Regions from separate parts of the Streptomyces sp. HUAS MG56 genome, predicted to be linked through region 3. Evidence: riboswitches for the same ligand, from Rfam matches in the RefSeq annotation. Region 3 holds a riboswitch; each other region holds the start of a gene.

Region 1 (10,189 bases), 5.3 Mb from region 3:
GAGCAGGGCCGCCGAGCGCCGGTCGAGCAGCTGCTGCACCTCGGCGCGGGCGGAGTCGGCCGTAGCGGCGCCGAGGCCGCATCCGGTCAGCGCCAGCAGCAGCGCGAGGCCCGCGGCCCCGGCCCGCCACGCCCGTCTGCGACCAGTCACTTCCCGATCGTAACGGCGCGCCACCCGCTCAGGGCCGGGTGACCGAGGAGATCGGCATCATGCCGACGGGGTCGTAGCGGACCGCGGCGCCCGGGTAGGGGGCGTGGATGACCTTGCCGTCGCCGACGTACATGGCCACGTGGCTGGCGTCGGAGCGGTAGACCACCAGGTCACCGGGGCGGGCCTGGGAGAGCGGGATCTGCCGGCCGGCGAAGCGCTGCTCCTGCGAGGTGCGCGGCAGCTGGAGCCCGGCCTGCGCGTACGACCACTGCATCAGACCCGAGCAGTCGAAGCCGGAGGGGCCGTTCGCGCCCCAGACGTAGGGGTGGCCGAGGGCGGCCTGGGCGGCGGCCACGGCGGCCGCGGCGCGGGCGTCGGGGGCGACGGCGCCGGTCAGGTCGGGCAGGCCGATGCCGCTGTCGCGGGAGGCGCGGTCGTAGGCGTCGCGGGCGTCGGTCGGCAGGGCGTCGAGCAGCTGCCGGGCCCTGGCGAGCTTCTTCTCCACGGTCCGCTTGTGCACGACGACGGCCCTGCGGCTCTTCTCCAGCTCGGCGAGCTTGCCGGCCGTCTCCGAGCGCTCCTGCGCGAGGTTCCGCAGCGCGGAGCTCAACTCCCGTAGCCGGCCCGCCTGTTGGACGTCGATGCGGTCGAGGGTGGCGGCCTTGTCGAGGTAGTCCTCGGGGTTGTCCGAGAAGAGCAGCGCGACGGTCGGGTCGAGGCCGCCGGACCGGTACTGCGCCCCGGCCAGCGCACCGAGCTGCTCGCGCAGGGAGTTGATGCGCGCCTGCTGCCGGGCGATGTGGTCCTGGGCGTCGTGCACCTCGCGGCGCAGCGCGTCGGTCTGCTCCTGGGCCTTGTCGAAGGCCTGGGTCGCCTGCTCGGCCTCCTGGTAGAGGCGGTCCACCTCGGCACGGGTGTCGGCGTGCGGTGCCGCATGCGCGGGTACGGCGCCGAGCGCGGTGGCTGCGGCGGACAGGACACACAGGGCGGCGGCGCCCCGGTGGAATCCGGAGGAGGCAAGGCGGCGGTGAGACCCCACGGCGGTCCTTCTGCTGGCGGACAGATACCGCTCCCCCGGCGCCTGGGGACGGGGAGGCCCCGGCGTCGGGGGAGCGCGCCAGACAGTAGCCGTACGCGAGGGGCCGGGCCAAAGACCCGGAAGGCGACATAGCGGGACACCCCGCCGCTGACGCAGGTCATCGGCGGGGCGAGGAGTCAGTTCCGGTTCCGGGGATTCGCCCGTTCGGGCGCCCGGCGTCCGCGTTTCGCAGCGGGTCCGCGGGGGTGCGCCGGGCTACTCGGCCCGGGCACCCGGAGGCATGATCAGACCCGGACGCCGAACTGGAACGGCATGTCGGAGATGGACTCGTAGCGGACCACGGCACCGGTGTGCGGGGCGTGCAGCACCTGGCCGTTGCCGGCGTACAGGCCGACGTGGTGGATGTCGCCGTAGAAGAAGACCAGGTCGCCGACCTGGAGGTCGCTCATGGAGCTGATCCGGGTGCCTATGGTGGCCTGCTCCTGCGAGGTGCGCGGGATGGAGACGCCGGCCTGGGCGTAGGCCCAGGAGGTCAGGCCCGAGCAGTCGTAGGAGGCGGTGCCGGTGGCGCCGTAGACGTACGGCTTGCCGATCTGCGACTGGGCGGCGGCGAAGGCGGCCCCGGCCAGGCCGGAGGCGGCCTTGCTGTTGCCGAGGTCGACCCGCGAGCTGGCGGAGCGGTCGGCGCGCTGCTGCTGGTCGGCCAGCTGCTGCTTCTCCTTGGCCGTCAGGGTGTTGAGCAGCTGCTGCGCGTCGGCGAGCTTGGCCTGGACGTCCTTCTTGTTCTGCTCCAGCTGGGCGCGGGTGGCGGAGAGGTCCTTGAGCTTCTCACCGGCCTCGGCCCGCTCCTGGGCCAGCTCGCGCTGTTTGTCCTGGATCTTCTTCAGCGCGTCGACCTGCTGGGCGCTCAACTGGTCGAGCGTGGAGGCCTTGTCGAGGAAGTCGTTCGGGTTGGACGACAGGAAGAGCTGGACCGAGGGGTCGATGCCGCCGGAGCGGTACTGCGAGGTGGCCAGCGAACCCAGGCTGTCGCGCAGCTTGTTGAGGTCCTGCTGACCCCGCGCGACATTGTCCTGGATGGTGGATATTTCCTTCTGCAGCTTCTGCTGCTTCTCCTTCGCCCCGTCGAACTTCTCGGAGGCCTGCTCGGCCTTCGAGTAGAGGTCGTCGACCTTGGCCTTGACCTGGTCCTTGCTGAGCTTCTGGCTCGGCGCGGCGTTGGCGGCGTTCGCGCTCAGCACGACGGCCGCGGCGGCTGCGGTGGTCAGCACGGTCACGCGGGCGCGACTCTGCTGCTTGGGTCGACGGTGGGACGCCACGAGGGACGAACTCCTTCGTGTGAGTGAGTGAGTGATCACCCGTTCGGAGGTTCGAGCCCTGACCCTAGTGACCCGCTCGTGATCAGTTCAAATCCCAACGGCAAAAAATCCCGTCACTCTATGCATTCTTTGCACACAATTCACGGGGCGTGAGACGGGGTTGACACTAGGTTGCGCAGAGATCATGCCAATTCGGGCATTGGGCATACCCGTTGAACCTTCAGGACAGTCGCTTCAGAAGCACCGCAGAAGCGACCGGTCGGGCACCCGCCTTGGCGACGCCGTCCGCCACCTCGCGGTCCGTGGAGGCGACGATGACCGGACGGCCCGGCGGTTCCGCGCGCACGAGCTGCCGGATCAGCTCGTCGGCCGTCACGCCCGGCTTCGAGAACAGCACCCGCACACCGCGCGGCGGTGCGAGCAGCACGGGCGCGGCCAGTTCGGCGCCGTCGAAGACACAGGTCACCTCGGCGCCGGTCTGCGCGGCGAGCGCCGAGAGCTGGCCGAGGAGCCGCAGCCGCTGCTTCTCCAGCGGCATCTGCGGATAGCCGGTCTTGGTGACGTTGTAGCCGTCGACCACCAGATGCGCCTGCGGCAGCGCGAGCAGCTGGTCGAGGATGGCCGGATCATGCTCGGACAGGGCCCGTGCCGCGATGTCCTTCGGGGTCATCCGGCCCGGCTCGACGGCGTCCACGGTCTCGGCCGGCCGTACGGACACCGGCGGCAGGGCGAGCTCGCGCCGCAGGCCCTGGGCGGCGTCCAGCAGGGTGTCCAGCAGCAGCCGCACCCGCATGTCCTCCACGCTGCGGCCCTCGCGGGCGGCACGCCGGGTGGCCTCCAGGGCCGTCTCCGCCTCGCCGAGCCGGGCCTTGAGCCGCCGCGACTCGCTCTCGGCGGCCGACACCTGCGTCTGCGCCTCGGCCCGTACGGCGTCCATCTCGGTCTGCGCCTTGCGCAGAGCGGCCTCGCCGCGCTTGACGTCGCTGTGGGCGGCCCGGAGCTTGCGGTGCAGCGACTCCGCCTCCTTCTTCGCCGACTCCAGCTCCGCGCGCAGCCGTTCGGCCTCGGCGCGGGTGTGCTCGCGGGCCTGCGCCAGCTCGGCGCGCAGCCGCTCCAGCTCGACCCGGCTCTCCTCGTCCGCCCGCTCGGCGTCCGCACGCTGGGCCTCCTCGCCGGCCGCGGCGACCAGCTTCACCCAGCCCGCGGGGCGCAGTACGTAGGCCGCGGCCGCCACGTCGAGCGGGTCCGCGGCCGGGGGCGGGGAGCCGGAGTCGAGGGCGCCGGTGAGCTCCGGCTGCGCCTCTCTGAGCTTCTCCCCGATCCGCTGCCGGAACAGCGGATCGGTCTCCAGCGCCGCCGCCATCGCGTTTCCGGCGAACTTGGCCCGGCGACTGGGGGTGAACCGGGCGTACTGCCGCAATTGGGCGGGCAGTTCGGACATGGTCAGGCCGCCGAAGCCGTCCGAGACGATCTGCACGACCCGTCGGCGCACGCCGTCGGGCAGCGGACGGTCAAGCACCTCGGCGGTGCCGTCGCCCGGCCCCCCGCCTGCGGTCTCCACCATCCGTCACACCCCAATGCCTCTACGGGGCCGTCTCCCTCTCAGGAGTCGGCGCCCGGCCTGTCCACGAGCTCCACCTGGTCCACCGCGTTGCACCAGCGGCAGCGCACCGATTCGATGGTCTCACTGACCACCTCGCGCTCCTCCACCGTCGGGTCGCCGGCCAGATCGAGATGGACGTACTCGACGACCTTCGACGAACGGGTCACGTCGAACCGGGTCAGGTTGCCGCACAGGGTGCAGCGCCACCGGGTGGTCGCGGTCGGCAGGGGAACCGTCATCGTGGCAGTCCGCTTCCTTACTCGTGCTCTTTTCCGCGCCGTCGGCCGACGCGTGTGGCCGTAACCCTACGGCCTGGCAGGGACTCGCCGCCCGCCCGTCCACGACGGCGAGGCGGTCTGTCGGCATGCATCCCGTTACGTCATGCTCTGTGTTCATGATCAGCGAGTGGAGCGCGACGGCCGGCCGGACTCTCAGAGCGGTGCGGAGCACCTCGGCACCCATCACCTACGGGCTCATCGCGCTGTGCAGCCTGATCTTCGTGCTGGGCCCGGCCTCCGGGTTCACCCCCGGCTACGGCTCCGGGGAGGCCCTCGCGGCCGCCCAGCAGGCCTACTTCCGGCACTGGGGCGTGGTGCCGGCCGAGTTGTTCGGCGGGCCGGCCCGCGAGATCCTCACGCCCGCCACGGCCCTGTTCGTCCACGGCAACTGGGTGCACCTGCTCGGCAACATGCTGTTCCTCTTCGTCTTCGGGGCGATGACGGAGGAGCGGATGGGCCGGATCGAGTTCACCCTGTTCTACGCCGGATGCGGCTACCTGGCCCTGCTCGGGTACGCGGTCGCCAACGCCGACTCCGCACAGTCGCTGGTGGGCGCCTCGGGTGCCATCTCGGCGGTCCTCGGCGCGTTCCTGTATCTCTTCCCCCGGGCCCGGGTGACCAGTCTGCTGCCGTTCCTCCTCTTCGTGCCGCTGCGGTTCCCCGCCTGGGTCGTGCTGCCGTTCTGGGTGGCGGTGCAGTGGGCGGCGGCGAGCCAGGCCTCCGAGGGGCCCGGGGTGGCGTATCTGGCGCACCTGGTGGGGTTCGGGCTGGGCTTCCTCTACGCGTGGGTGCGCTACGGGCGTGGGACTAGAGTGAAGTGCACCCCAGCTCCGGCCCCCGAGGGAGAGAACCAGCCGTGATCACCGCGATCGTCCTCATCAAGACCAGCGTGGACCGGATCCCCGAGATCGCGGAGCAGATCGCCTCGCTGGACTCGGTCAGCGAGGTCTTCTCCGTCACGGGCACGTACGACCTGATCGCGATGGTCCGGGTGGGCCGGCACGAGGACCTGGCCGACGTCATCCCCGGCCGGATCAGCAAGATCCCCGGCGTGGAGGCCACCGACACCCACGTGGCGTTCCGCACCTACTCCCAGCACGACCTGGAGGCGGCCTTCGCGATCGGACTGGACTCCTGACCGGCTGAAAGCCGCCTCGGAACGGGCGTACGAACCCTCACACCGCCGGCACGCAGCGGCCGTCCTGCGTGCGGTACGTCCACCGGGCGCCCTCGGTCACCAGTTCCCGCACGGCGGTCACGAAGCGCTCGACGTGCTCGTCGGGGGTGCCCGCGCCGAAGCTCACGCGGATGGCGTTGAGGGACTTCTCGCCGGGGGCCGCCTCGGGTGCGCCGCACTCGCCCTGGGTCTGGGGGTCGCTGCCGAGCAGGGTGCGGACCAGCGGGTGGGCGCAGAAGAGGCCGTCGCGGACGCCGATGCCGTACTCGGCGGAGAGCGCGGCGGCGAAGTGGGAGCTGTTCCAGCCCTCCACCACGAAGGAGATCACGCCGACGCGCGGGGCGTCGTCGCCGAACAGGGACAGCACCTTCACCTGCGGCACCGCGGCCAGGCCCGCGCGGACCTTCGCGATCAGGTGCTCCTCGCGGGCCACCAGGTTCTCCCAGCCGGCCTCGGTGAGCGCCTTGCAGGCCGACGCGACGGCGTAGGCACCGATGACGTTCGGGGAGCCCGCCTCGTGCCGGGCGGCGCTCTCGTGCCACTCCACGGCCACTCCCCCGTCCGGACGCCGGGTGACCGTGCGGCTCGCGCCGCCGCCCGCGAGGTACGGCTCGGCCGCGCGCAGCCAGTCCGCGCGGCCCGCGAGGACGCCGGAGCCGAAGGGCGCGTACAGCTTGTGCCCGGAGAAGGCGACCCAGTCGACGTCCAGGTCGCGCACGTCCACCGGGTGGTGCGGGGCCAGCTGGGCGGCGTCCAGGACGATCCGGGCGCCGTGGGCGTGCGCGGCGGCGGCCAGCTCGCGCACCGGCCACAGCTCGCCGGTGACGTTGGAGGCGCCGGTGACGCAGACCAGGGCCGGGCCGTACGGGTCGCGGTCGGCGAGGGCCCGCTCCAGGGTCTCGACCGCCTGGCGCGGGGTGCGCGGGGCGTTGAGGTAGGTGACCCGCGCGTCCTGCCAGGGCAGCAGGGAGGCGTGGTGCTCGGTCTCGAAGACGAAGACCTGGCAGCCGGCGGGCAGGGCACGGGCGAGCAGGTTGAGCGAGTCGGTGGTCGAGCGGGTGAAGACCACCTGGTCGTCGGCGCGGCAGCCGAGGAACTCGGCGACCGTCCTGCGGGCGTTCTCGAACAGGTCGGTCGAGAGCTGCGAGAGGTAGCCGGCGCCGCGGTGGACGCTGCCGTAGTACGGCGCGTAGGCGGCGACGTCGTCCCAGACGCGCTGGAGCGCGGGGGCGCTGGCCGCGTAGTCGAGCGCCGCGTAGGTGACCTCGCCACCGGTCACGAGCGGGACGGTGACATCCCGGCCCAGAACGGGCAGCGGGGCGCAAACGGACTGGTCGGCGGCAGCGGTGAAGACAGACATGGGTGGACTCCCGTGAGGACGTACGCCGAAGGAGCCGAAGAGGCCGAAGCAGCCACGGAACGGCGTACGGAAAGATGAGAAAAGGGGATGCGGAGGCGGGGCTCTGCGGCCCTATCGCATTCGCTTGCTCACGGAAGGCTCCCTCGAACGACCAGGACCCCTGGCCCCACACTCTCAGAAGTGTGCGAGGGGTCCGCGCTTGCCGTAGACCTCGCTGCCTACGACCTGGTCTTCACCCGGGGCACCCCGCCACGGACGGAGGGTTGCCGGACAGTCGGCCGGGGCCTCATGACTGTCACTCATGACCTGGTTCAGGAACCTACGTCAACTGATCGTCGTCCCGCAACCCTGGTCCGGATCGCGGGACGCCCGTCGTGACCGCTATGCGTTGGTCGCCGCCACCCAGCGCTCCAGCGCCCGCTTCGCCGCGCCCGAGTCGATCGACTCGACGGCCCGGGCCATGCCGGCGGCGAGCTGCTCGGCGAGCGGGATGTCCGTCGGGTTCAGGGCGACGAGGGCCGCCGCCGAGTTCAGTACGACGGCGTCCCGGACCGGGCCCCGCTCGCCGTCCAGCAGCCGGCGGGCCACCTCCGCGTTGTGGGCCGGGTCGCCGCCGCGCAGGGCCTCCACGGGGACGAGGTCGATGCCGACCTCGCGGGGGTCGAAGACCTCCTCGGTGACCTTGCCGTCCCGCACGACCCAGACATGGGACGTGGCCGTCGTCGTCAGCTCGTCCAGGCCGTCGTCGCCGCGGAAGACCAGCGCGGAGTTGCCGCGCTCCGCGAGCACGCCCGCGACGATCGGCGCCTCCCGCGCGACGGCCACGCCGACCGCCTGGGACCGCACCTTCGCCGGGTTGGTGAGGGGACCGAGCAGGTTGAACACCGTCCGGATGCCCAACTGGCCGCGGGCGGCGCCGACATGACGCAGCGCCGGATGGAACTTGACCGCGAAGCAGAAGGTGATGCCGGCCTCCTCGGCGACCTCGGCCACCCGCCGGGGCGTGAGGTCGAGGTTGACGCCCAGCTTCTCCAGGACGTCGGAGGCACCGGAGGCGGAGGAGGCGGCGCGGTTGCCGTGCTTCACGACCTTGGCGCCCGTACCGGCGACGACCAGCGAGGACATCGTGGAGATGTTCACCGTCCGCGCCCCGTCGCCGCCCGTGCCGACGATGTCGACGGTGCGGCCTGGCACCTCGATCACGTTCGCGTGCTCGTACATCGTGCGGACCAGGCCGGTGATCTCCTCGACCGTCTGTCCCTTGGCCCGCAGGGCCACCGCGAACCCGGCGATCTGGGCGTCGGTCGCCTCGCCGCGCATGATCCGGTCCATCGCCCAGGCGGTGTCGTCGGCGGACAGGTTCTCGCCGTTCAGCAGGCCGTTCAGCAGGGCGGGCCAGGAGCGGCCCGCCGCGGTGTCGCCTCCAGCGGGGGTCACAGCGCTCATGGTCGCTCCTGAGTGTCGTACCTGCGAAATCGTCGTCCGATCCCACCCTATCGGCCCCGGGACAGGGCGAAGGGCCCCGTCCGGCTTGCGGACGGGGCCCTTCGGCGTGGCGTGGCGACGCGGGGATCAGTGGTGGCCGTGGCCGCTCGTGATCTCCTTGTACTCGTCGACGGTCGGCTTCGGGATCTGGTTGTCCTCGCCGTAGTAGGCGTCGGACAGCTTGGCCCGCAGCTTCTCCGAGGTTCCGACCTTGCGCTGGACCCCGTTCTCGTCGACCACCGGACCGATGGCGGCCGGCTCGTACTGGTGGTGCGCGGTGAGCGTGTGCAGCTGCTCCTGGCTGAGCGGCTCGTGCACCTCGATGAACTCACCGTGCGGCAGCCGCTTGATGATGCCGGTCTCGCGACCGTGCAGCACCTTCTCGCGGTCGCGGCGCTGGAGGCCCAGGCAGATCCGCTTGGTGACGAGGAACGCCAGGACCGGTCCGACGAAGAAGAAGATCCGGACGAAGTAGGTGACGGCGTTGATCGACAGGTGGAAGTGCGTGGCCCACAGGTCGTTGCCGCCGCCGACCAGCAGCGTCAGGTACAGCGTCATCCAGGCGACACCGAGACCCGTACGGGTCGGGGCGTTGCGCGGGCGGTCCAGGATGTGGTGCTCGCTCTTGTCGCCGGTGACCCAGGACTCGATGAACGGGTAGACCGCGATCGCCACGAGGACCAGCGGGAAGATCACCAGCGGGATGAACACACCCAGGACGAGCGTGTGACCCCAGAGGTTGATCTCCCAGCCCGGCATGAACCGGATCAGGCCCTCGGAGAAGCCCATGTACCAGTCGGGCTGGGCGCCGGTGGACACCTGGTCCGGACGGTAGGGGCCCATGGCCCAGATCGGGTTGATCTGGGCGACCGCCGCGATGAACGCGATGACGCCGAAGACCAGGAAGAAGAAGCCTCCGGCCTTGGCCATGTAGACCGGCAGCAGCGGCATGCCGACGACGTTCTTCTCGGTCTTTCCGGGACCCGCGAACTGCGTGTGCTTGTGGTAGAAGACCAGGATCAGGTGGCCCACCATCAGGCCGAGCATGATGCCCGGCAGCAGCAGGATGTGGATCGAGTAGAACCGGGCCACGAAGTCGTGACCGGGGAACTCGCCGCCGAAGAGGAACATCGACAGGTACGTGCCGACGATCGGCACGGACAGGATCGCGCCCTCCATGAAGCGGACACCGGTGCCGGAGAGCAGGTCGTCCGGCAGCGAGTAACCGGTGAAGCCGGTGAACATGCCGAGGACGAACAGCAGGAAGCCGAACAGCCAGTTGATCTCACGCGGCTTGCGGAACGCGCCGGTGAAGAACACGCGCATCATGTGCACGAACATGCCGGCGAGGAAGATCAGCGCGGCCCAGTGGTGGATCTGCCGCATGAGCAGACCACCGCGCACGTCGAAGGAGATGTGCAGCGTCGAGTTGAACGCCTCGGACATCAGCTGTCCCTGGAGCGGGACATACGAGCCGTGGTACACGACCTCGTTCATCGACGGGTGGAAGAACAGTGTCAGATAGACACCCGTCAGGATGATGATGATGAAGCTGTACATGCACACTTCGCCCAACATGAACGACCAGTGGTCGGGGAAGATCTTGCGCATGTTGCTCTTGGCCAGGGAGTAGATCCCGAGTCGGCCGTCGGCCCAGTCGGCGACGCGCTCGCCGGCCGGGGCCTTCCCGCGTGCGCGGGGGGATTCGTTCGCTGCAGTACTCATCCGCGCTCCCAGAATGCAGGACCGACGGGCTCCTCGAAGTCGCCGAGCGCTTC
Region 2 (10,189 bases), 3.8 Mb from region 3:
GCGACCCCTCCGGCGTCCTCACCCGGCTCCAGGCGACGGCCACGGCGGCGGACAGCAGCGCCAAGAACTGAGCGCTACGGTGACTCCATGGAACTGGGCACCCGGGAAAAGTCGATCCTCGCCCTGGAGCGCCGGAGCTTCGCCGGCCCCGGCGCTAAGGAACGGGCCATCCGCGAGGAACTCGACCTGGCCCCGGTCCGCTACTACCAACTCCTGAACGCCCTCCTGGACGACGAGCGCGCCCTGGCCCACGACCCGGTGACGGTCAACCGCCTGCGCCGAGTCCGCGACCAGCACCGCTCGTCCCGCTGACTTCTGCCCACCCACCCGCCGGACTCGGTCGGCCGAGAGGTGAGGGGCGTGGGGCTGTGTCTGACATGCGGCTGCCGCCGCGTGGGCGCGACCAGTCACGACGGACCCGCGGTCGCGTGCGGTCCTGGCAGGCTCGGCGGGTGGGCGAGGCGGGGTGCCTTTCCGGCCGACCGAGTCGGGATGGGGGTCCCCCCGCGCGAGCGCAGCCGAGCGTGGGGGAGGGTGGGCGAGGCGGGGGCCAGGGACGGAGCCCGTGGCGGGGTCTGGGGCCGAGTCCCAGGAGTGAGGGCGGGCCGAGCTGGATAGTGTCGGTCCATGGACCCTCTGCCGACCCCGCAGACCCAGCTCGGCCGGGACGGACTCGCCGCTCTGCTCGCGAAGCCGCGCACCGCGATCGTCGGTCTCGACTTCGACGGCACCCTCGCCCCCATCGTCGCCGACCCCGAGCAGGCCCGCGCCCACCCCGACGCCGTACCGGCCCTCGCCCGGCTCGCCCCCAAGGTCGCCTCCATCGCCGTGATCACCGGCCGCCCCGCCGGCGTCGCCGTCCGCTACGGCGGCTTCGCCGGTGTCCCGGGACTGGACCACCTCACCGTCCTCGGCCACTACGGCGCCGAACGCTGGGACGCCGTCACCGGCACGGTCACCGCCCCCGCCCCGCACCCCGGCGTCGCCGCCGTCCGCGCCGAACTGCCCGGCGTCCTGGACCGCGCCGGTGCCTGGCCCGGCACCTGGATCGAGGAGAAGGGGCGGGCCGTCGCCGTGCACACCCGCCGCGCCACCGACCCGGAGTCCGCCTTCGAGGCCCTGCGCGCCCCCCTCACCGACCTCGCCGCCCGCCACGGCCTGGTCGTCGAACCCGGCCGCCTGGTCCTGGAACTGCGCCCGCCCGGCATGGACAAGGGCGTCGCCCTCGCCGAGCACGTCCGCAGGACCGGCGCCGGCCCGGTCCTCTACGCCGGCGACGACCTCGGCGACCTGCCCGCCTACGCCACCGTCGAACGCCTCCGCGCCGACGGCGTCCCCGGCCTGCTGGTGTGCAGCGGCAGCACGGAGGTCACGGAACTGGCGGAGCGGGCCGACCTGGTCGTCGACGGCCCCGCCGGTGTCGTACACCTGCTGCGCGCCCTCGCCGACCAGCTGGGCTCCGATCAGCCGGGTGCCGATCAGCCGGGCTGAAGCTCCTCCAGCGCCCGCAACTGGTCCATGAACCACTGGGCCGGAGGCAGCGCGGTGGCCGCCGCCGCCAGTCTCTTGGCGCGCTCCGCCCGCTCCTCCGGCCGCAGCGACAGCGCCTCGTGCAGGGCGCGCGCGGTCTCCAGCACGTCGTAGGGGTTCACCGTGAACGCGTCCGCGCGCAGCTCCTCGTACGCCCCGGCCTCCCGCGACAGCACCAGCGCGCAGCCCTCCTCGGAGAGCACCGGCACCTCCTTGGCGACCAGGTTCATGCCGTCCCGGATCGGGTTGACCAGAGCCACGTCGGCGAGGCGGTACGCGGCCAGCGAGCGCGCGAAGTCGTCCTTGACGTGGAGCACGACCGGGGTCCAACCGGGCGTCCCGTAGCGGGAGTTGATGTCGTCCGCGACCCGCCGCACCTCGGCCGTGTAGTCCCGGTACACCGCGAGGTCCTGCCGGGACGGGTACGCGAACGCCACGTGGACGACGTTCTCGCGCCACTCGGGGTGGTCGTCCAGCAGCTGCCGGTACGCCAGCAGCCCGCGCACGATGTTCTTGGACAGCTCGGTGCGGTCGACGCGCACGATGGTCCTGCGCCCCGCGCCGATCTCCGCCCGCAGCGCGGCCATCCGTTCGGTCACGTCCGGCCGGTGCGCCCGCTCGCGCAGGAAGTCCGCGTCCGCGCCGAGCCCGTGCACCCCGATCGCCGTACCCGAGAGGCTGTCCGGACCCAGCACCGCCGTGCAGCACGCCGTGAACGCGTCCGCCCAGCGCCGGGTCAGGAAGGCCGCCCGGTCCGCGCCCAGCATGCCGTGCAGCAGCGCGGCGGCGATGTCGTCGGGCAGCAGGCGGAAGTAGTCCGGCGGGGCCCAGGGGGTGTGCGAGAAGTGGCCGATGCGCAGGTCGGGGCGGAGCGCGCGGAGCATGCCGGGCGCGAGGCACAGGTGGTAGTCCTGCACCAGCACGGCCGCCCCCTCGGCGGCCTCCTCGGCCAGAGCCTCGGCGAACGCGCGGTTGTAGGCCTCGTACGACGCCCACTGCCGGTGGAACTCCGCGTCGAAGACCGGTTCCAGCGGGGTCTGGTACAGCATGTGGTGGACGAACCAGAGCACGGAGTTCGCGATGCCGTTGTACGCGTCGGCGTGCACGGCCGGGTCGACGTCCAGCATCCGCACCCGCTGCCCGCCGGTGTCCTCGGCCGGCAGCAGCCCGCCGCCCGCCCGCCGTACGGCCTCCCGGTCGCCGTCGCCGAGCGCCGCGCACACCCATACGGCACGGGCGTCCGGGCCGATGGCCGACAGCCCCGAGACCAGCCCCCCGCCGCCCCGCCTGGCCCGCAGCGAACCGCCCTCGCCGTCCGCGTCGAGCGTGTACGAAACCGGGCCGCGATTGGACGCGACCAACACCTCGGCACCGTGCGTGGAAGCCATGGTCCTCAACCTAGCCCGGCCCGGAAACGCTCAAACGTACGGCCACGCACGACGCCCCGCCCGTATACGAAGTCCGGCGAAGTCACGCCACCCGGCGCTCGGCGTACTCCGCGATCTCCGTCATCGGCGGCCGTTCCTCCGTGTCCACGGAGTACGTCCGGGGCGCGAAGCCGTCCTCGTCCCGCTCGAACTGGGTCAGGGCGGGGCGGATCAGATGGCCGCGGGCCAGCCGGAGCTGGGCGGTGCGGTAGATCGCGGCGGCCATCCGGCCGAGCGCCTGCCCGTCCTGGTGCCGGTGCTTGCGGACCCCGACGTCCACCTGGGCGAGGGCGTCCAGGCCCACCAGGTGCAGCGCGTCCACCAGCATGCCCAGCTCCACGCCGTAGCCGACGGGGAAGGGGAGCTGTTCCAGCAGGCCGCGCCGGGCCGCGTACTCGCCGCCCAGCGGCTGCACGAAGCCGGCCAACTGCGGCCAGTGCATGTTGAGCAGCGGGCGGGCCATCAGCTCGGTGACCCGGCCGCCCTGCCCGGCGGCACCGGCGAGCGGGCGGTCGTACATGGCCTTCACCAGCGAGATCCCGGGGTCGGTGAGGAGCGGGCCGACGATGCCGGAGACGAAGTCGGCGGAGAACTCGCGCAGGTCCGCGTCGACGAAGCAGATGATGTCGCCGCGGGTCACGAGGAGCGAGCGCCACAGGACCTCGCCCTTGCCGGGAACGGCCGGGATGCGCGGCAGGATCGCGTCACGGTGGACGACCCGGGCGCCCGCGGCGGCGGCGACCTCGGAGGTGCGGTCGGTGGAGCCGGAGTCGACGACGACGAGCTCGTCGACGAGCGGGACCCGCTCCATCAGCTCGCGGCGGATGACCGCGACGATGTCGCCGACGGTCTCCTCCTCGTCGAGCGCGGGCAGCACGACGCTGATCGTCTGTCCCGTGCGCTGCTTGGCGGCCAGTATCCGCTGGAGCGGGCGATCGGTCACGGACCAGGAGCGGGTGGCCAGCCAGCGCTCTACTTCTTCCAGCACGCTCTGCGGCTCCTCACTGTTCGTGATCACAGGTGGTGACTGTGTGATCCATCTCGCGGTTCGGACGACTATCTCAACTGTCCTGGCCTTCGGTTACAGTCTTGAACAACGCCGGTGACCATCGCATGTCGGGGGGCGCGGGCGCGCACGACTCGTGCGTACAACTGCTCATACAACCGCATACCGCTCATCCAGAGGGGCAGAGGGACACGGCCCGATGAAGCCCCGGCAACCCTCCAGTCGGTTCTTGTCACGTTGACGTGGCGAGGCTCCCGGCTAGGGAAGGTGCCAAATCCGTCTCACGGCGAGATGCGTCGTGAGGAAGATGAGGAGAAAGGGCCTCGCCTCCATGGCTGTGCAGACAGTTGCAAGCACCTCCACCTCCCCCGTCGACCTCGGTCCGGCCGCGGCCCTGAGCTGTCGCGAGTGCGGTCACCGTGTCCCGCTCGGCCCGGTCTTCGCGTGCGAGGAGTGTTTCGGCCCGCTGGAGATCGCCTACGACTTCTCGGCCTACGACACCGAGGAACTGCGGGCCCGCATCGAGGCCGGCCCCGCGAACATCTGGCGGTACGCCCCCCTGCTGCCCGTCCCGGCCGACGTGGCGGACAAGCCGAACATCAACCCCGGCTGGACCAAGCTCGTCAAGGCCGACAACCTCGCGCGTGAACTGGGCGTCACCGGCGGCCTGTTCGTCAAGGACGACTCCGGCAACCCGACGCACTCCTTCAAGGACCGCGTCGTCGCCCAGGCCCTGGAGGCCGCCCGCGCCTTCGGCTTCACCACCCTGTCCTGCTCCTCCACGGGCAACCTGGCCGGTGCCGTCGGCGCCGCCGCCGCCCGCGCCGGCTTCCGCTCCTGCGTGTTCATCCCGCACGACCTGGAGCAGGGCAAGGTCGTCATGGCCGCGGTCTACGGCGGCGAGCTCGTCGGCATCGAGGGCAACTACGACGACGTGAACCGCTTCTGCTCCGAGCTGATCGGCGACCCGGCCGGCGAGGGCTGGGGCTTCGTCAACGTCAACCTGCGGCCGTACTACGCCGAGGGCTCCAAGACGCTGGCGTACGAGATCTGCGAGCAGCTCGGCTGGCGGCTGCCGGACCAGATCGTGATCCCGATCGCCTCCGGCTCCCAGCTGACGAAGATCGACAAGGGTCTCCAGGAGCTCATCAAGCTCGGGCTGGTCGAGGACAGGCCGTACAAGATCTTCGGTGCGCAGGCCGAGGGCTGCTCGCCGGTGTCGACGGCGTACAAGGCCGGGCACGACGTGGTCCGCCCCCAGAAGCCGAACACCATCGCCAAGTCCCTCGCCATCGGCAACCCGGCCGACGGGCCGTACGTGCTGGACATCGCACGCCGCACCGGCGGCGCGGTGGAGGACGTGACGGACGAGGAAGTCGTCGACGCGATCAAGCTGCTGGCCCGCACCGAGGGCATCTTCGCCGAGACGGCGGGCGGTGTGACGGTCGGCGTCACCCGCAAGCTGGTCAAGGCCGGCGTCCTGGACCCGGCGAAGACCACGGTCGTCCTCAACACCGGCGACGGCCTGAAGACCCTCGACGCGGTGGCCGGCACGGGTCTCACCGCCACCATCCGTCCGACCCTGGACTCCTTCCGAGAGGCTGGCCTCGCATGAGCGTGACCGTTCGCATCCCCACCATCCTGCGCACCTACACCGGCGGTCGGGCCGAGGTCGCCGCCGAGGGCGCGACCCTCGCCCAGGTGATCGAGGACCTGGAGAAGAACCACACCGGTATCGCCGCCCGCGTCCTGGACGACCAGGGCAAGCTGCGCCGGTTCGTGAACGTGTACGTCAACGACGACGACGTGCGCTTCGAGCAGGGCTTGGAGACCGCGACCCCCGACGGCGCGGGCGTCTCCATCATTCCGGCGGTCGCCGGCGGCTGATCATTACCGTCGGTAATCTCGGTTACCGATTGTTCATCGAATGGCCTCCCCCGTGAGAGAAACGGAGGGGGCCATTCAGTGTGATTGAGCGCGGTACAGTTGGGGAACGCGTTCCGGACCTGAAGGTCGCGGTTCGGGATTTCGCACCGCGAGCCCGATAAGAAGTAGCCAAACTATGCGGGCTTTCTGCGGCTTTTGTTCCACTTTGTACGGCCCGACTTGCCCTGAATTCGGCCGTATTTTAGGCAGATTCCGGACCGTCGTCGTCCAGATTTCTCGTCCGATTGACCTGTTGCAGACGGCAGTTGGACAGATACATTCAGCCGCGGTCGACGCGTTCCGGCGCACGCCCCCGACCGATGGGGGGTGAGGTCTGACCCGGGTCCGCGAAGTGTGGATCTGTGCAAGGGCCAGTAATAGGGGAGTTAGGCATGGCTCAGGGCACCGTCAAGTGGTTCAACGCGGAGAAGGGGTACGGCTTCATCGCGGTCGACGGTGGTGCGGACGTCTTCGTCCATTACAGCGCCATTCAGATGGACGGCTACCGCACCCTGGAAGAGGGGCAGCGGGTGGAGTTCGAGATCTCGCAGGGCCAGAAGGGCCCGCAGGCCGACATGGTTCGCCTCAGCGCCTGAACGTTTCTTGTCCGAAGGGCCTGCACCTCGCGAGGGGTGCGGGCCCTTCGCCGTGCCCGGCTGCCCCGTACCGCCGCGCCCGGATCCTCTGTTCGCGGGCGGCTGAGCGCGCGCCCCGACCCCCCGAAGGCGCTTGCACTCGACAGGGGCGAGTGCTAATCATTGGCGTTAGCACTCTGAAGGTGAGAGTGACAAAGAAGGACCGGGTCGGTGAGGCCCGCAGGCCACGTGGGGCAAGGAACCACAGGCCGGCGAGCCGTCCGTCGCGGGCGCGGGCGCGGTCCGAAGGAATCACCCCCAGTCCTGGAGGGACCACTTCACATGGCCAAGATCATCGCGTTCGACGAGGAGGCGCGGCGCGGCCTCGAGCGCGGCATGAACCAGCTCGCGGACGCCGTCAAGGTGACGCTCGGCCCCAAGGGCCGCAACGTCGTCCTCGAGAAGAAGTGGGGCGCCCCCACGATCACCAACGATGGTGTCTCCATCGCCAAGGAGATCGAGCTCGAGGACCCGTACGAGAAGATCGGCGCCGAGCTGGTCAAGGAAGTCGCCAAGAAGACGGACGACGTCGCCGGTGACGGTACGACCACCGCGACCGTGCTCGCCCAGGCCCTGGTCAAGGAAGGCCTGCGCAACGTCGCCGCCGGTGCCAACCCGATGGCCCTGAAGCGCGGTATCGAGAAGGCCGTCGAGGCCGTCTCCGCCGCCCTGCTGGAGCAGGCGAAGGACGTCGAGACCAAGGAGCAGATCGCCTCCACCGCGTCCATCTCCGCCGCCGACACCCAGATCGGCGAGCTCATCGCCGAGGCCATGGACAAGGTCGGCAAGGAAGGCGTCATCACCGTCGAGGAGAGCAACACCTTCGGTCTGGAGCTTGAGCTCACCGAGGGCATGCGCTTCGACAAGGGCTACATCTCGGCCTACTTCGCGACCGACATGGAGCGCATGGAGGCGGCGCTGGAGGACCCGTACATCCTCATCGCCAACTCCAAGATCTCCTCGGTCAAGGACCTGCTCCCGCTCCTGGAGAAGGTCATGCAGTCGGGCAAGCCGCTGCTGATCATCGCCGAGGACGTCGAGGGCGAGGCCCTGTCGACCCTGGTCGTCAACAAGATCCGCGGCACCTTCAAGTCCGTCGCCGTCAAGGCCCCGGGCTTCGGCGACCGCCGCAAGGCCATGCTCGGCGACATCGCCATCCTCACGGGCGGCGAGGTCATCTCCGAGGAGGTCGGCCTCAAGCTGGAGAACGCGACCCTGGACCTCCTGGGCCGCGCCCGCAAGGTCGTCATCACCAAGGACGAGACCACCATCGTCGACGGCGCCGGCTCCTCGGAGCAGGTGGGCGGCCGCGTGAACCAGATCCGCGCCGAGATCGAGAACAGCGACTCGGACTACGACCGCGAGAAGCTCCAGGAGCGCCTGGCCAAGCTCGCGGGCGGCGTCGCGGTCATCAAGGCCGGTGCCGCCACCGAGGTGGAGCTCAAGGAGCGCAAGCACCGCATCGAGGACGCCGTGCGCAACGCCAAGGCGGCCGTCGAGGAGGGCATCGTCGCCGGTGGTGGCGTGGCCCTGCTGCAGGCCTCCTCGGTCTTCGAGAAGCTGGACCTGGAGGGTGACGAGGCGACCGGCGCCAACGCCGTGAAGCTCGCGCTGGAGGCCCCGCTGAAGCAGATCGCCGCCAACGGTGGCCTTGAGGGCGGCGTCGTCGTGGAGAAGGTGCGCAACCTGGCCGTCGGCCACGGTCTGAACGCCGCCACGGGCGAATACGTCGACATGATCGCCGAGGGCATCATCGACCCGGCGAAGGTGACGCGTTCCGCGCTGCAGAACGCGGCCTCCATCGCCGCGCTGTTCCTCACCACCGAGGCCGTCATCGCCGACAAGCCGGAGAAGGCCGCCGCGGCCGCTCCGGGCGGCATGCCGGGCGGTGACATGGACTTCTGATCCGTCCGGATCACCTGTCCTTCTCCGAGGGCGGCACTTCCAGCTTCCGGCTGGGGGTGCCGCCCTCGGGCGTTTCCGGAGGCGGCACCAGGACGTGTCCTGGATCACACAAGCGTAGATCGCGGACCGGAATGCGGGCCCGCGCACAGGCCGTTTACTTAAGGAGCTGCAACAATGCGTGCTCACATACCGACCGGTTAACTCCGCTGCCCCCGAGGAGCCCCTACGTGACCGCCACGACGACCCCCGCCTCCCGCGCGGCCCAGATCCTGTCCCGCCCGATCACCCTCAACGGCCTCACCGTGCCGAACCGGATCGCGATGGCGCCGATGACCCGGATGTTCTCCCCGGGCGGCGTACCCGGCGAGGACGTGCGCTCGTACTACTCCCGCCGTGCCGCCGCCGGAGTCGGCCTGATCGTCACCGAGGGCACCTACGTGGGCCACGACTCGGCGGGCCAGAGCGACCGCGTGCCGCGCTTCCACGGCGAGGAGCAGCTGGCGGGCTGGGCGAAGGTCGCCGAGGACGTGCACGCGGCGGGCGGCACCATCGTCCCGCAGCTGTGGCACATCGGCATGGTCCGCAAGGACGGCGAGGCCCCCTTCCCGGAGGCCCCCGCGATGGGCCCCTCCGGCCTGGTCACCGCGGGCGCCGAGGCCACCGGCCGGGCGATGACCCAGCAGGACCTCGACGACGTGATCGCCGCGTTCGCCCGGGCGGCGGCCGACGCCGAGCGCATCGGCTTCGACGGCGTGGAGCTGCACGGCGCCCACGGCTACCTCCTGGACCAGTTCCTGTGGGAGGGCACCAACCGCCGTACCGACGCCTACGGCGGCGACCCGGTGGCCCGTGCGAAGTTCTCCGCGGAGATCGTGGCGGCGGTCCGTGCGGCCGTCTCCCCCGAGTTCCCGGTCATCTTCCGCTACTCGCAGTGGAAGCAGCAGGACTACACGGCCCGCCTCGCCGAGACCCCCGAGGAGCTGGAGGCCATCCTGACCCCGCTGGCGGCGGCCGGCGTCGACGTCTTCCACGCCTCCACCCGCCGCTACTGGGTGCCGGAGTTCGACGGCTCGGACCTGAACCTGGCCGGCTGGACGAAGAAGATCACCGGCAAGCAGGTCATCAGCGTCGGCTCGGTCGGCCTCGACGGCGAGTTCATCAAGGCGTTCCAGGGCGAGGGCTCCGGGACCAAGAGCATCGACGACCTCCTCGACCGGCTGGAGGCCGAGGAGTTCGACATGGTCGCCGTCGGCCGTGCGCTGCTCCAGGACCCGGAGTGGGCGGCCAAGGTGCTCGCCGACCGCTTCGACGAGCTGAAGCCGTACGACGCCGCGTCGCTGAAGACCCTCAGCTGACGCCGTCCGTCGCTCCGTTCGGGCACTTGTGATCGTCGCCGCACGTTCCCCTGACGACCGGTGAGACCGACGTCAGGGGAGCGAGCGATGACGAAGAGCGAGTCCGGGCCCGTGGTGCGCACCGCCTCCGGGGCGGTGCGCGGGCTGCGCGAGCAGGGGCTGTCGGTGTTCCGGGGCATTCCCTTCGCCGCGCCCCCGGTCGGCCCGGACCGCTTCCGGGCACCGCGCCGGCCCCACCCCTGGGAGGGCACCCGGGAGGCGTACGCGTTCGGCCCGCCGCCCCCGCAGGAGACCGGCTTCCTCGGCCGCACGGCCCAGCCCCGGCAGCCGGAGGGCGACGACTGGCTGACGCTGAACGTCTGGACCCCGGACCCGGATCCGTCCGCCGCCCGTCCGGTGCTGGTG
Region 3 (10,189 bases):
GCAGGGTCGTGGCCAAGGCGGGGGCCGGGGCTGAGGGCGTGGGCAGAGTCACGGATGTCGCCTTCCAGTGCCTTCTCGGGGGCGGGCTCGGTGGGGGGATGCGGGCTCCAGCACGAGCGGTGAGAGGCGTATGACGAGGCAGGCGCCCCGCGACGGGGTGCCGACGACGGCATCGGCGTCGCGTGTCCCGTCCGGGCCGGATGCCGTGTCAGAGCTGTGACTTGACCGCTCACATGTCAACTATGCGCGTGATCGCGCTCACGCTGCAACCGACTCCCTGATAATTTCAGCAGTGCGGGTATCACCCTGGCGGCACCATCAAGCCACTGCCAGAATGGCGGCGTTGACAGTTCTTCAGGAGGTTGGGCGTGAGCGAGGCCCGTTCCGGGACCAGCGCACCGACGGTCCTGCGTATGATCCTCGGCCGTCGGCTGCAGGACATGCGGCTCGACGCCGGTGCCTCGCTGGAGGACGCGGCAAAAGCCCTGCGCGTGACGCCCCTGACGATCCGCCGGCTGGAAAAGGCCGAGGTCGCGCTGAAGCCTCTCTACGTGGAGAAGCTCCTGGAGACCTACGGGGCGGACCGCCAGGTGGTCGACGAGTTCGTCGACCTGGCCGAGCAGGCCAACGAGCCCGGCTGGTGGCACTCGTACCGCGACGCCGTCCCCAGCTGGTTCACCGCGTACGTCAGCCTGGAGACCAGCGCCAAGACCCTGCGCACCTATGAACCCCTGTACGTCACCGGCCTTCTGCAGACCCGCGACTACGCCCACGCCGTACTGCGCGGCGGGTTGCCGAACGGGAGCGAGGAGGAGCTCGCGCGCCGCGTGGAGCTGCGGCTGCGCCGCCAGAGCCTGCTGGAGCGGGAGGACGCCCCCACGTTGTGGGTGGTGATGGAGGAAGCGGTCCTGCACCGGGTGGTGGGCAGCCCGGACGTGATGCGGGAGCAGATCGAGCGGCTGCTGGACATGTCCGAGCTCGCGCACGTCAGCATCGACGTCGTGCCCTTCGCCGCGGGTGCGCATGTCGGGGCGTGTGCCCCGTTCACGTATTTCCGGTTCGAGGAACCCGAGCTGCCCGACATCGTCTACAGCGAACTTCTCTCCGCCTCCGTCTACCTGGACCAGCGCGCGGACGTCGTCTCCCATCTCGAAGCGCATTCCCGTATGGCGCTGCTGACGTCGTCGGAGGACAGCAGGGCGCTCTTGAACCGCATACGCAAGGAGTACTCGTGACATTCACCGACGAGGGCGTCTACAACGGGATGCCGGCCCGCGACCTCGGGGAACAGGGCTGGGAGCGCCCCTGGAGCGGACCGAACGGCGGCCAGTGCGTCGAGACGAAACTGCTCGCCGACGGCCGTGTCGCCGTACGGCAGTCGACCGACCCGGCCGGTCCGGCGCTGATCTACGCACCGGAGGAGATCGCCGCGTTCGTCCGCGGGGTCAAAGAGGGCCTGGCCGATCACTTGGCCGCCGGGTGACCGGCGGCGGACGTACGGGACGACGACACCGGTCCCGCTCCGGGCCTTTGGGCCGACAGACACACGCGTGAAGGGGAGAACATGACCACCAGGCAGGCCGGCCGGGATCTCGACACGAGCAAGGCGCACTCGGCCCGGATGTACGACTACTTCCTCGGCGGCAAGGACCACTTCGAGATCGACAAGGAGGCGGCCCTCGTCGCCGCCCAGGCCCACCCCGGCATCTATGTGACGGCCCGCGAGAACCGGGCGTTCATGCACCGGGCCACCCGGGTCCTGGCGCAGGAGCACGGCATCCGCCAGTGGCTGGACATCGGCACGGGCATCCCGACCGAGCCCAACCTGCACCAGGTCGCCCAGTCCGTCGCGGTCGACGCCCGCGTCGTGTACGCCGACAACGACCCCCTCGTCCTGAAGTACGCCGAACGCCTCATGCGCAGCACGACGCAGGGACGCACGGCCTACATCGAGGGCGACGTCAGGGACCCCGATGCGCTGATGAGCGCCGTGGAGGCCTCGGAGGTCCTGGACTTCGACCAGCCCATCGCCCTCTCCCTCAACGCGCTCATGCACTTCATCACCGACCCGCACGACCCGTACGCCATCGTCCGCCGGCTGCTCGACCCGCTCCCGGTGGGCAGCGCCCTCGCCATGAACCACTGCACGCCCGACTTCGACCCCGTCACCTGGAACAAGGTCGCGGAGGTCTACACCAAGTCCGGGTCTCCGGTGCAGTTCCGTTCGCACAGCGACGTCCGCCGCTTCTTCGACGGACTCGACCTGGTCGACCCCGGCATCGTGTGCTGTCACCGCTGGCGGCCCGCCGGACCGGCCGACGGGACGGAGCCCACGGACGCCCAGATCAGCCTGTTGGCGGGCGTGGGCATCAAACGCTAGCCGGGGCCCGGCCGGGTCGTTCGACCGGCTGGGCACCAGCAGCATCCGCGCGCCCGACGTCAGTCGGCCGCGTCACGCCGACGGGGCGGCGTACTGCGGTTGACCGTACTGGTATCCGCCCCACGTCGCCACGGCGTTGGCCTGCGAGTTGGCCACCGCGGTACCGCCTCCGACGGCTACGGCGCGGGCCTGGGAATGGGCCACGGCGGTGATCTGCGGAGGGCTGGGAGGGGCGTCGTAGCCGTCGGCGAAGCTGGCGCCGGCACCGAGGGCGGACAGCCCCGTGACCACCGCGGCCACGACGGCAGCACGCTGAATCCTACGCATGGTTCGACCCTTTCTTACGGGGGACGCAGTCCTGAATTGACGCGATATGAGCCTATATGCGGGTCTTTTAGCAATGTGGGATCAACGGCTCTTCGAGCGCCGTGTCGGTGGTGGCGACGACCTGGCAGGAACGCCCTTGTCCGGCTCCGCGGGCCCCACCGGGATCGCGCCCGTCGTACCGGTCACGAATGCCGAACCCTTCGGCGTCTTCGGCCAGTTGGCGCCCTCGGGATCGGAGGGAGGCTCGGCTCCTGTACACATGACTGACAAGAAGCTGTCACACGCGGGCCGGAATGCGTGTGCGGCCGGCGCCCGTTCTGACTGGCATGACTGTTGGAGTAGCGCTCAACGCGACCGACGCCCGGAACCAGGTCGACGCCACCGTGCAGCTCGCCCAGGAGGCCGCGGCCGCCGGCCTGCGGTCGGCCTGGTTCGGCCAGACCTTCGGCGCGGACTCACCCCAGCTCGCCGCGATCGTCGGGCGCTCGGTGCCTTCGCTGCAGGTGGGCACCTCCGCGATCCCCGTCTTCGGCCGGCACCCGCTGCTCGTCTCCAGCCAGGCCCAGACCGCCCAGGCCGCGACCCACGGCCGCTACCACCTCGGTCTCGCCCTCGGCACCAAACTGCTGACGGAGACCGGCTTCGGCCTGCCCTTCGAACGCCCCATCGCGCGGTTGCGTGAATTCCTCACGGCACTGCGGCAGTTGACCCGGACCGGTACGGCCGACTTCCACGGTGAGCTGCTCACCGCCACCACTCCGGTACCGGCGCGCGTGCCGGGTGCGGAGGGCGGCGTCCCCGTGCTGGTCGCCGCGATGGGGCCGCAGGCGCTGCGGGTCAGCGGTGAGCTGGCGGACGGGATCCTGCCGTATCTGGCGGGACCGCGCGCCCTGGCGGACCACATCGTTCCCGCCCTGACCGCCGCGGCCGAGGCCGCCGGCCGTCCCGCGCCGCGGGTCGTGGCCCTAGTGCCCGGCGTCGTCACGGACGACGTGGACGCGGTGCGGGCGAAGGCCGTCGAGAGCCTCGCGTTCTACGAACAGATCCCGTCCTACGCACGGGTCGTCGAACTCTCCGGCGGCCAACGGGCCGGCGACCTGGCGGCGATCGGCGACGAGAAGACGGTCGCAGCCGAGGTACGGCGTTACCGCGACGCCGGGGCCACCGAGGTCGTCTTCTCCGGCACCGAGATCGCGGGAGAAGCCGACCGCCGGCGCACCTGGGCGCTCCTCGGCGAACTGGCGGGCTGAGCAGGCCCGTCGGGCCGTCGGCCCGGCACCGTCCCCTCCTGTGCGAGGACGAGCCTCGCGCGACCGAGAAGAGACAGGGAACCCATGACCACCGAACCGACCACAGCAGACCCCCAGGCCTTCACCGAGAACTGGCTGGACTGGTACCGCGCCCAGGAGGCCCGGCTCGCCGCGCCGCACGGGTTCCTGGCGGTCACCGGCCTGCACTGGCTCGACGACCGGCCGCGGCGCTTCCCCGACGCGCCCGGGGCGTGGCACACCGGCGCCGACGGGGTCGTCGTCACCCTCGACGACGGCGAGGAACTGGTCGTCGACGGAGCGCCGGTGCGGGGCGAACACCGCTTCGGTGTGCTTCCCGAGCGCGGCGGCGTCGACGCGGTCTGGGGAGACGCCGTCATCGAGGTCGCCAAGCGCGGCGGCAGCGACATCGTGCGCCCACGGCACCCGGACGCGCCGCTGCGTACCGCCTTCACCGGAACGCCCGCCTACTCCCCCGACCCGCACTGGGCGGTGACAGGCCGGTACGTCCCCTTCGACGAGCCGCGGCCGACCACCGTGGGCGCCGCGGTCGAGGGCCTTGAGCACGTGTACGACGCTCCGGGCAGGGTCGAGTTCGAGCTGGACGGGCGTCAGCTGTCCCTCACCGCGTTCCCCGGACAGGGTGCCGGCCGGTTGATGGTGCTGTTCACCGACGCGACCTCCGGGGTCACCACCTACGCCGCCAACCGGGTGCTGACCGTCGAGCCGCCCGCCGCCGACGGCACGGTCGTCCTGGACTTCAACCGCGCCGCGAACCTGCCGTGCGCCTACACGGACCTGGCCACCTGCCCGCTGCCACCGGCCGAGAACCGACTGCCGGTGGCGATCGAGGCAGGTCAGAAGATTCCCCGCGAACGCGGCGGATCCTGAGCCGGGCGGCCGTAGGGCGTCCGGTGACGGCATTGACGTACGCCGAGACCGCTCCGTAGCATCGCGATCGGCATCGAGTGTCAGCGTGAAGCCCTGGCTCGCTGGCCGGCAACCCTCCCACGCGGCGGGGTGCTCCAGGTGAAAGCCCGGCGGAATCACCGACGATCCCCGCAAGCGCGTGGCCCCTTGACCGGGCCGGAGACACGGAGGAGGGCCATGCGGCGCAGCGACGACCCCCGTGCCTCCTTCGCCGTCGCGATGGTGTTCTCCCGGCTTGCGCGCCGCCGCCACATCGACCTGAAGCGCTCGACCAGCTCCTTCTGTCAGGACTGACGGGCCTTCCCGCCGCCGGTCGACGGCCGGGAGCGGCCGTCGCCGCTCCCGTCTCCGTCTGATCCCCCTCAGCGCCTGATCCCCGTTTCCGTCTGATCCCCGTTTCCGCCTGTCGGCCGGGGCCGCACGCCTGTGCGCGGCCGTGCCTCGGACGCGACCCCGTGCCTGGTGACACGAGTAGGAGAAACCCCTCCGTGACTGCACTTCCCGATGTCAGATCCTCCCGATGGACGGCGCTGGCCGCCCTTCTCACCACCAGTGTGCTGCTGACCGCGTGCGGGTCGAGCACCGCCGGCTCCGGCTCGGACAGCGGCCGGGCGAGGTCCGGCGGCACCCTGACCTTCGCGGTGGGTTCGGACGCCGGCTGCGTGGACCCCCAGCAGGTCGCCAGCAACGACACCATCTACTCGGTGCGCCAGATCGTGGACTCCCTGACGGACCAGGACCCCAGGACCGGCAAGATCGTGCCGTGGCTGGCGAAGAGCTGGGACATCAGCTCCGACGCGACCACGTTCACCTTCCACCTGAGGTCGGGCGTCACCTTCAGCGACGGGTCCGGGCTGACCGCGCAGGTGGTCAAGGACAACTTCGACGCGGTGCCGAAGCTCGGCGCGCTGGGCACGCTGGCCGAGGGCTACCTCAGCGGCGTCAGGAGCACCACGGTGGTCGACCCCCTCACCGTCAGGGTGGCCTTCAGGAAGCCCAACGCCCAGTTCCTGCAGGCCACTTCGACACACTCGCTGGGAATCGAGTCATCGGCGAGCGTGCGCAGGACACCGCAGCAGAAGTGCAGTGCCGGAGTGGTCGGCTCCGGACCCTTCACGCTGCAGCGCTACGTGCAGAACCAGTCGATCACCCTGTCCAGGCGCAGCGGGTACGCCTGGGGTTCCTCGCTGTGGAGCAAGAAGGGCGAGGCGTACCTGGACAGGCTGGTGTTCAAGGTCGTACCCGAGGCGGGGGTGCGCACCGGCAGTCTGCAGTCCGGCCAGGTGGACGCGATCGGCAGCGTCGGCAGGGCCGACGAGGCGGCGCTCGGGGGAGGCCGGGTCACGCTCCAGCGGCGGGCCAATCCCGGTGTGGTGTTCGGCCTCGGGTTCAACAACGCGCGACCGCTGCTGAAGGACGCGCGGGTACGCCGGGCGATCGTGTTCGGCATCGACAGGCAGCAGATCGCCGACACGGTGTTCCCCACCGGCACCCGGGCGGCCACCAGCATCCTCGCGCACACCACGCCCGACTACACCGGCCTCGGCCCGGATCTGGCCTTCGACGCGGCGAAGGCGAAGTCCCTGCTGGACGCGGCCGGCTGGAAGTCCGCCGGCGACGGCATCCGGACCAAGGACGGCAGGAGGCTGAGCCTGACCATCGACTGGTTCCCCAACGCGGCCACCAACCAGCCCGCGCTGGAGCTGGTCCAGCAGCAGCTCAAGGCCATCGGCGTGGCGGTGACCCTCAAGCAGCTCCAGGTCACCCGGTTCGCCCCGACGCTCCAGTCGGGCGACTACGACGCGGCCTGGGGCAACGGCACCCGTGCCGACCCGGACATCCTGCGCAGCTCCTTCTCCACCGGGCTGGCCAACTTCTACCGCGTGCCGGCGGGAGATCTGGACACGGCGCTGTCGGCGCAGGCCACGACCACGGCCCCGGCCGAACGCGAGCAACTGGTCGCCCGGGCGGAGCAGTTGATCGTGCGGAACGCCTACTACGCGCCGGTGGTGGAGCTGCAGACCCAGCTGGGGGTCTCGAAGAGGGTGCACGACCTGGACTTCGACGCCTCCAGCCGGATCCAGCTGCACGACACCTGGATCGGCTAGCCCGTGCGCCGCTATGTGATCAAACGGCTCGCCCAGGCGGTCGGGGTGCTCTGGGCGGCCTACACGGTCTCGTTCCTGGTGCTGGACTACCTGCCGGGTGACCCGGTCACGGCGATGGCCAGTGCCGGAATGGACTCGGGGCAGGTCGACCCCCGGCAGACAGCCGCCCTGCGGCACGAGTACGGCTTCGACAAGCCGGTACCGGTCCAGTACGCCGAGTACCTCGGCCGGGCGGTGCGCGGGGACTTCGGCGACTCGGTCGCGACCGGCCGGCCGGTCACCCGGGTGCTTGCCGACGCGCTGCCGCAGACCGTCCAGCTGACCGGCGTGGCGCTGCTGCTCGCGGTGGTCCTCGGCGGTGGTCTGGCGTTGGTGGCGACGTACACCGCTCGGCGATGGCTGCGGCAGCTCCTGCTGTCGCTGCCGCCGCTGGGGGTGTCCGTCCCGACGTTCTGGGTGGGGCTGCTGCTCGTCGAGGCGTTCTCCTTCCGGCTGCGCTGGTTCCCGGCGTTCGGCAACGACGGCCTGAGGGGGCTGGTGCTGCCGGCCCTGACGCTGGCGGTCCCGACCGGCGCGCAGGTCGCCCAGGTGCTTGCCAAGAGCCTGCTCACGGCGCTCGATCAGGCGTTTGTGGAGACCGCGCGGGCCAAGGGCGCCGGCCGGTGGCGGGTGCATCTGCGGCACGCGCTGCGCAACGCGTCCCTGCCGGCGCTGACGGTCGTCGGTCTGCTGGTGGGGCAGCTGATCGCCGGTTCGGTGGTCGTCGAGACGGTGTTCTCCCGCGACGGCCTCGGCCGGGTGACCGCGGCCGCGGTCACGGCCCAGGACATTCCGCTGGTCCAAGGGGTGGTCTTGTTCGGGTCGCTGATCTTCGTGACGACCAACCTGGTCGTCGACCTGGTCTATCCACTGCTCGACCCGCGGGTCGTGGTGGCCTCGGGCGGAAGGGCGGGTGCCGCATGAGCCGGAGCCTTGTCGACGACGCGGTCGAGGCGGCGCCGGGACCGGCCCGCCGCGTCGGGGTGGGGCCCCGGCCGGGGCGCCGCGTGGACGTGCGTCGGCTGCTGCGCTTCGTGGTGCGCCGCCCGGGGCTGCTGCTGTCGGTGGTCGTCCTCGTGCTGGTGGTACTGGCCTCGTTCCGGCCGGGCCTGTTCACCTCGCAGGACCCGTTGAGAGGCGTGCCGTCGCAGAACTTCCGCGGCCCGAACGGCGCCCACTGGTTCGGCACGGACGAGCTGGGCCGCGATGTGTTCTCCCGGGTGGTCCACGGCGCCCAGCTGTCCCTGAAGGCCACGCTGATCGCGGTGCTGGTCGCGTTCGTCGTCGGCGGTCTGCTCGGCGTGGTCGCCGGGTTCGTGGGCCGCTGGGTGGACGACGTGCTCATGCGCTTCGTCGACGTGCTCCTGTCCATCCCCGCGCTGTTCCTGTCCCTGGCCCTCGTCACCGCGCTGGGATACGGGACGGTGAAGGTCGCGGTCGCGGTCGGCATCGCCAGTGTCGCCGCGTTCGCCCGGGTGGCTCGCGCGGAGGTGCTCCGGGTGCGTCAGGCGGTGTTCGTCGAGGCGTCGCGGTCGTGCGGGGCCCGCTGGTACTCGGTGCTGGGCCGGCATGTGCTGCCCAATGCCGCGGGCCCGGTGATCGTCCTGGCCACCCTCGACTTCGGCTCCGCCATCCTGGCCGTGTCGGCGCTGAGCTTCCTCGGCTACGGGGCGCCCCCGCCGGCCCCGGAGTGGGGGACGTTGATCTCCGACGGCCGCAACTACCTCGCCAACGCCTGGTGGTTGAGCGCGCTGCCCGGGCTGGCGATCGCCGCGACCGTGCTGGCCGCCAACCGCATCGCCCGCGCGCTGGACGGCGAATGGTCCCGGCAGCGATGACCGAGGAACGGGAGAACCGCAGTGACCGTGAAAACCGCGCCGAACGGGAGAACGACGTGGACGGTGACGACGTGACCGCACCACTGCTGGAGATACGCGGCCTGTCCGTGTCGTACCGCACCCGGGGCGGCGCGGTCGCGGCCGTCCGGGGCGTGGACCTCGACGTCCGGCCGGGGCAGGTGACGGCGGTGGTCGGTGAGTCCGGCTCCGGCAAGAGCACGACCGCCCACGCCATCACCCGGCTCCTGCCGGGCAACGGCAGCATCGACGCCGGCACGATCCGCTTCGGCCGCCACGACCTCGCCGCACTGTCCGAGGCGGAGCTGCGTACGGTGCGCGGAGCGCGGATCGGGCTGGTGCCCCAGGACCCGGCGGTCTCGCTCAACCCGGTCAAGCGGATCGGCGAACAGGTCGCGGAGGTCCTGCGTATCCATGGTCTGGCGACCCGCCGCTCGGCCCCCGCCGAGGCGGTCGCCGTCCTGGACCGGGCCGGGCTGCCCGATGCGGCCGTCCGGGCCCGGCAGTACCCGCACGAACTCTCCGGCGGCATGCGGCAACGCGTCCTGATCGCCATCGCCGTCGCCGCCGAGCCCGAACTGATCATCGCCGACGAGCCGACCAGCGCCCTCGACGTCACCGTGCAGCGGGTCATCCTCGACCATCTCCAGCGCCTCACCGAGGAGTCGGGCACCGCGGTCCTGCTCGTGACCCACGACCTCGCCGTCGCCGCCGACCGGGCCCAGCGCCTGGTGGTCATGGAGCAGGGCAGGGTGGTGGAGGCGGGACCGACCCACGACATCCTCGCCGACCCGCAGGACGAGTACACCCGCCACCTGCTGGCCGGCGCCCCGAGCATGGCCACCACCCGGCCCCGTACGGCCGTACCCGCGCCGCGGGCGGACACCGCGCCCCTGCTCGAAGCGCGCAACCTGGTCAAGGAGTTCAGGCTGCCCCGCACCGGGGACGGGCCCCGGACCCTGCGCGCGGTCGACGACGTCAGCTTCGCCCTCCACCGCGGCCGGACCCTCGCCCTGGTCGGCGAGTCCGGCTCGGGCAAGTCCACCACGGCCCGCCTGGTGCTCCGGCTGGCCGAGGCGACCGCCGGACAGGTGCTGTTCGACGGTACCGACGTCACCACCGCGCGAGGCGCCCGGGCGAGGCAGCTGCGCCGGCGCGCCCAGCTCGTCTACCAGAATCCGTACGCCTCGCTCGACCCCCGTTTCTCCGTCGCCGAGGTGATCACCGAGCCGCTGCGCGCCTTCGGGGTCGGCGACCGCCTCTCCCGGCGCGACCGGGCCC

Evidence for each region. A riboswitch is a leader RNA that binds a small molecule or an ion and turns the genes downstream of it on or off. The one in region 3 is predicted to bind S-adenosylmethionine.
Region 1: linked by a shared signal. The riboswitch ahead of AC4OXY_RS17335 (aminotransferase class V-fold PLP-dependent enzyme) and the one ahead of AC4OXY_RS41300 (putative leader peptide) in region 3 are both predicted to bind S-adenosylmethionine.
Region 2: linked by a shared signal. The riboswitch ahead of thrC (threonine synthase) and the one ahead of AC4OXY_RS41300 (putative leader peptide) in region 3 are both predicted to bind S-adenosylmethionine.

Annotation. Positions count from the first base shown of each region.
Region 1 is NZ_CM178722.1:3,639,697-3,649,885, forward strand. Features, by position in the region: gene AC4OXY_RS17300 (hypothetical protein) at 1-150, opposite strand, end outside; gene AC4OXY_RS17305 (C40 family peptidase) at 179-1,189, opposite strand; gene AC4OXY_RS17310 (C40 family peptidase) at 1,474-2,508, opposite strand; gene AC4OXY_RS17315 (NYN domain-containing protein) at 2,729-4,072, opposite strand; gene AC4OXY_RS17320 (hypothetical protein) at 4,111-4,350, opposite strand; gene AC4OXY_RS17325 (rhomboid family intramembrane serine protease) at 4,506-5,249, shown strand; gene AC4OXY_RS17330 (Lrp/AsnC family transcriptional regulator) at 5,246-5,527, shown strand; gene AC4OXY_RS17335 (aminotransferase class V-fold PLP-dependent enzyme) at 5,565-6,926, opposite strand; SAM riboswitch class IV at 7,117-7,233, opposite strand; gene trpD (anthranilate phosphoribosyltransferase) at 7,308-8,372, opposite strand; gene qcrB (cytochrome bc1 complex cytochrome b subunit) at 8,499-10,136, opposite strand; gene qcrA (cytochrome bc1 complex Rieske iron-sulfur subunit) at 10,133-10,189, opposite strand, start outside.
Region 2 is NZ_CM178722.1:5,093,724-5,103,912, reverse strand. Features, by position in the region: gene AC4OXY_RS24100 (extracellular solute-binding protein) at 1-71, shown strand, start outside; gene AC4OXY_RS24095 (DUF3263 domain-containing protein) at 88-312, shown strand; gene otsB (trehalose-phosphatase) at 628-1,491, shown strand; gene AC4OXY_RS24085 (alpha,alpha-trehalose-phosphate synthase (UDP-forming)) at 1,479-2,918, opposite strand; gene AC4OXY_RS24080 (glucosyl-3-phosphoglycerate synthase) at 3,001-3,945, opposite strand; SAM riboswitch class I at 4,130-4,277, shown strand; gene thrC (threonine synthase) at 4,295-5,578, shown strand; gene AC4OXY_RS24070 (MoaD/ThiS family protein) at 5,575-5,850, shown strand; gene AC4OXY_RS24065 (cold-shock protein) at 6,282-6,485, shown strand; gene groL (chaperonin GroEL) at 6,807-8,429, shown strand; gene AC4OXY_RS24055 (NADH:flavin oxidoreductase) at 8,657-9,784, shown strand; gene AC4OXY_RS24050 (carboxylesterase/lipase family protein) at 9,872-10,189, shown strand, end outside.
Region 3 is NZ_CM178722.1:8,932,827-8,943,015, reverse strand. Features, by position in the region: gene AC4OXY_RS41335 (ATP-binding protein) at 1-52, opposite strand, end outside; gene AC4OXY_RS41330 (Sco1979 family transcriptional regulator) at 369-1,235, shown strand; gene AC4OXY_RS41325 (DUF397 domain-containing protein) at 1,265-1,483, shown strand; gene AC4OXY_RS41320 (SAM-dependent methyltransferase) at 1,565-2,380, shown strand; gene AC4OXY_RS41315 (hypothetical protein) at 2,453-2,707, opposite strand; gene AC4OXY_RS41310 (LLM class F420-dependent oxidoreductase) at 3,034-3,957, shown strand; gene AC4OXY_RS41305 (DUF1684 domain-containing protein) at 4,042-4,866, shown strand; SAM riboswitch class IV at 4,936-5,049, shown strand; gene AC4OXY_RS41300 (putative leader peptide) at 5,083-5,199, shown strand; gene AC4OXY_RS41295 (ABC transporter substrate-binding protein) at 5,394-7,013, shown strand; gene AC4OXY_RS41290 (ABC transporter permease) at 7,017-7,976, shown strand; gene AC4OXY_RS41285 (ABC transporter permease) at 7,973-8,890, shown strand; gene AC4OXY_RS41280 (dipeptide ABC transporter ATP-binding protein) at 8,887-10,189, shown strand, end outside.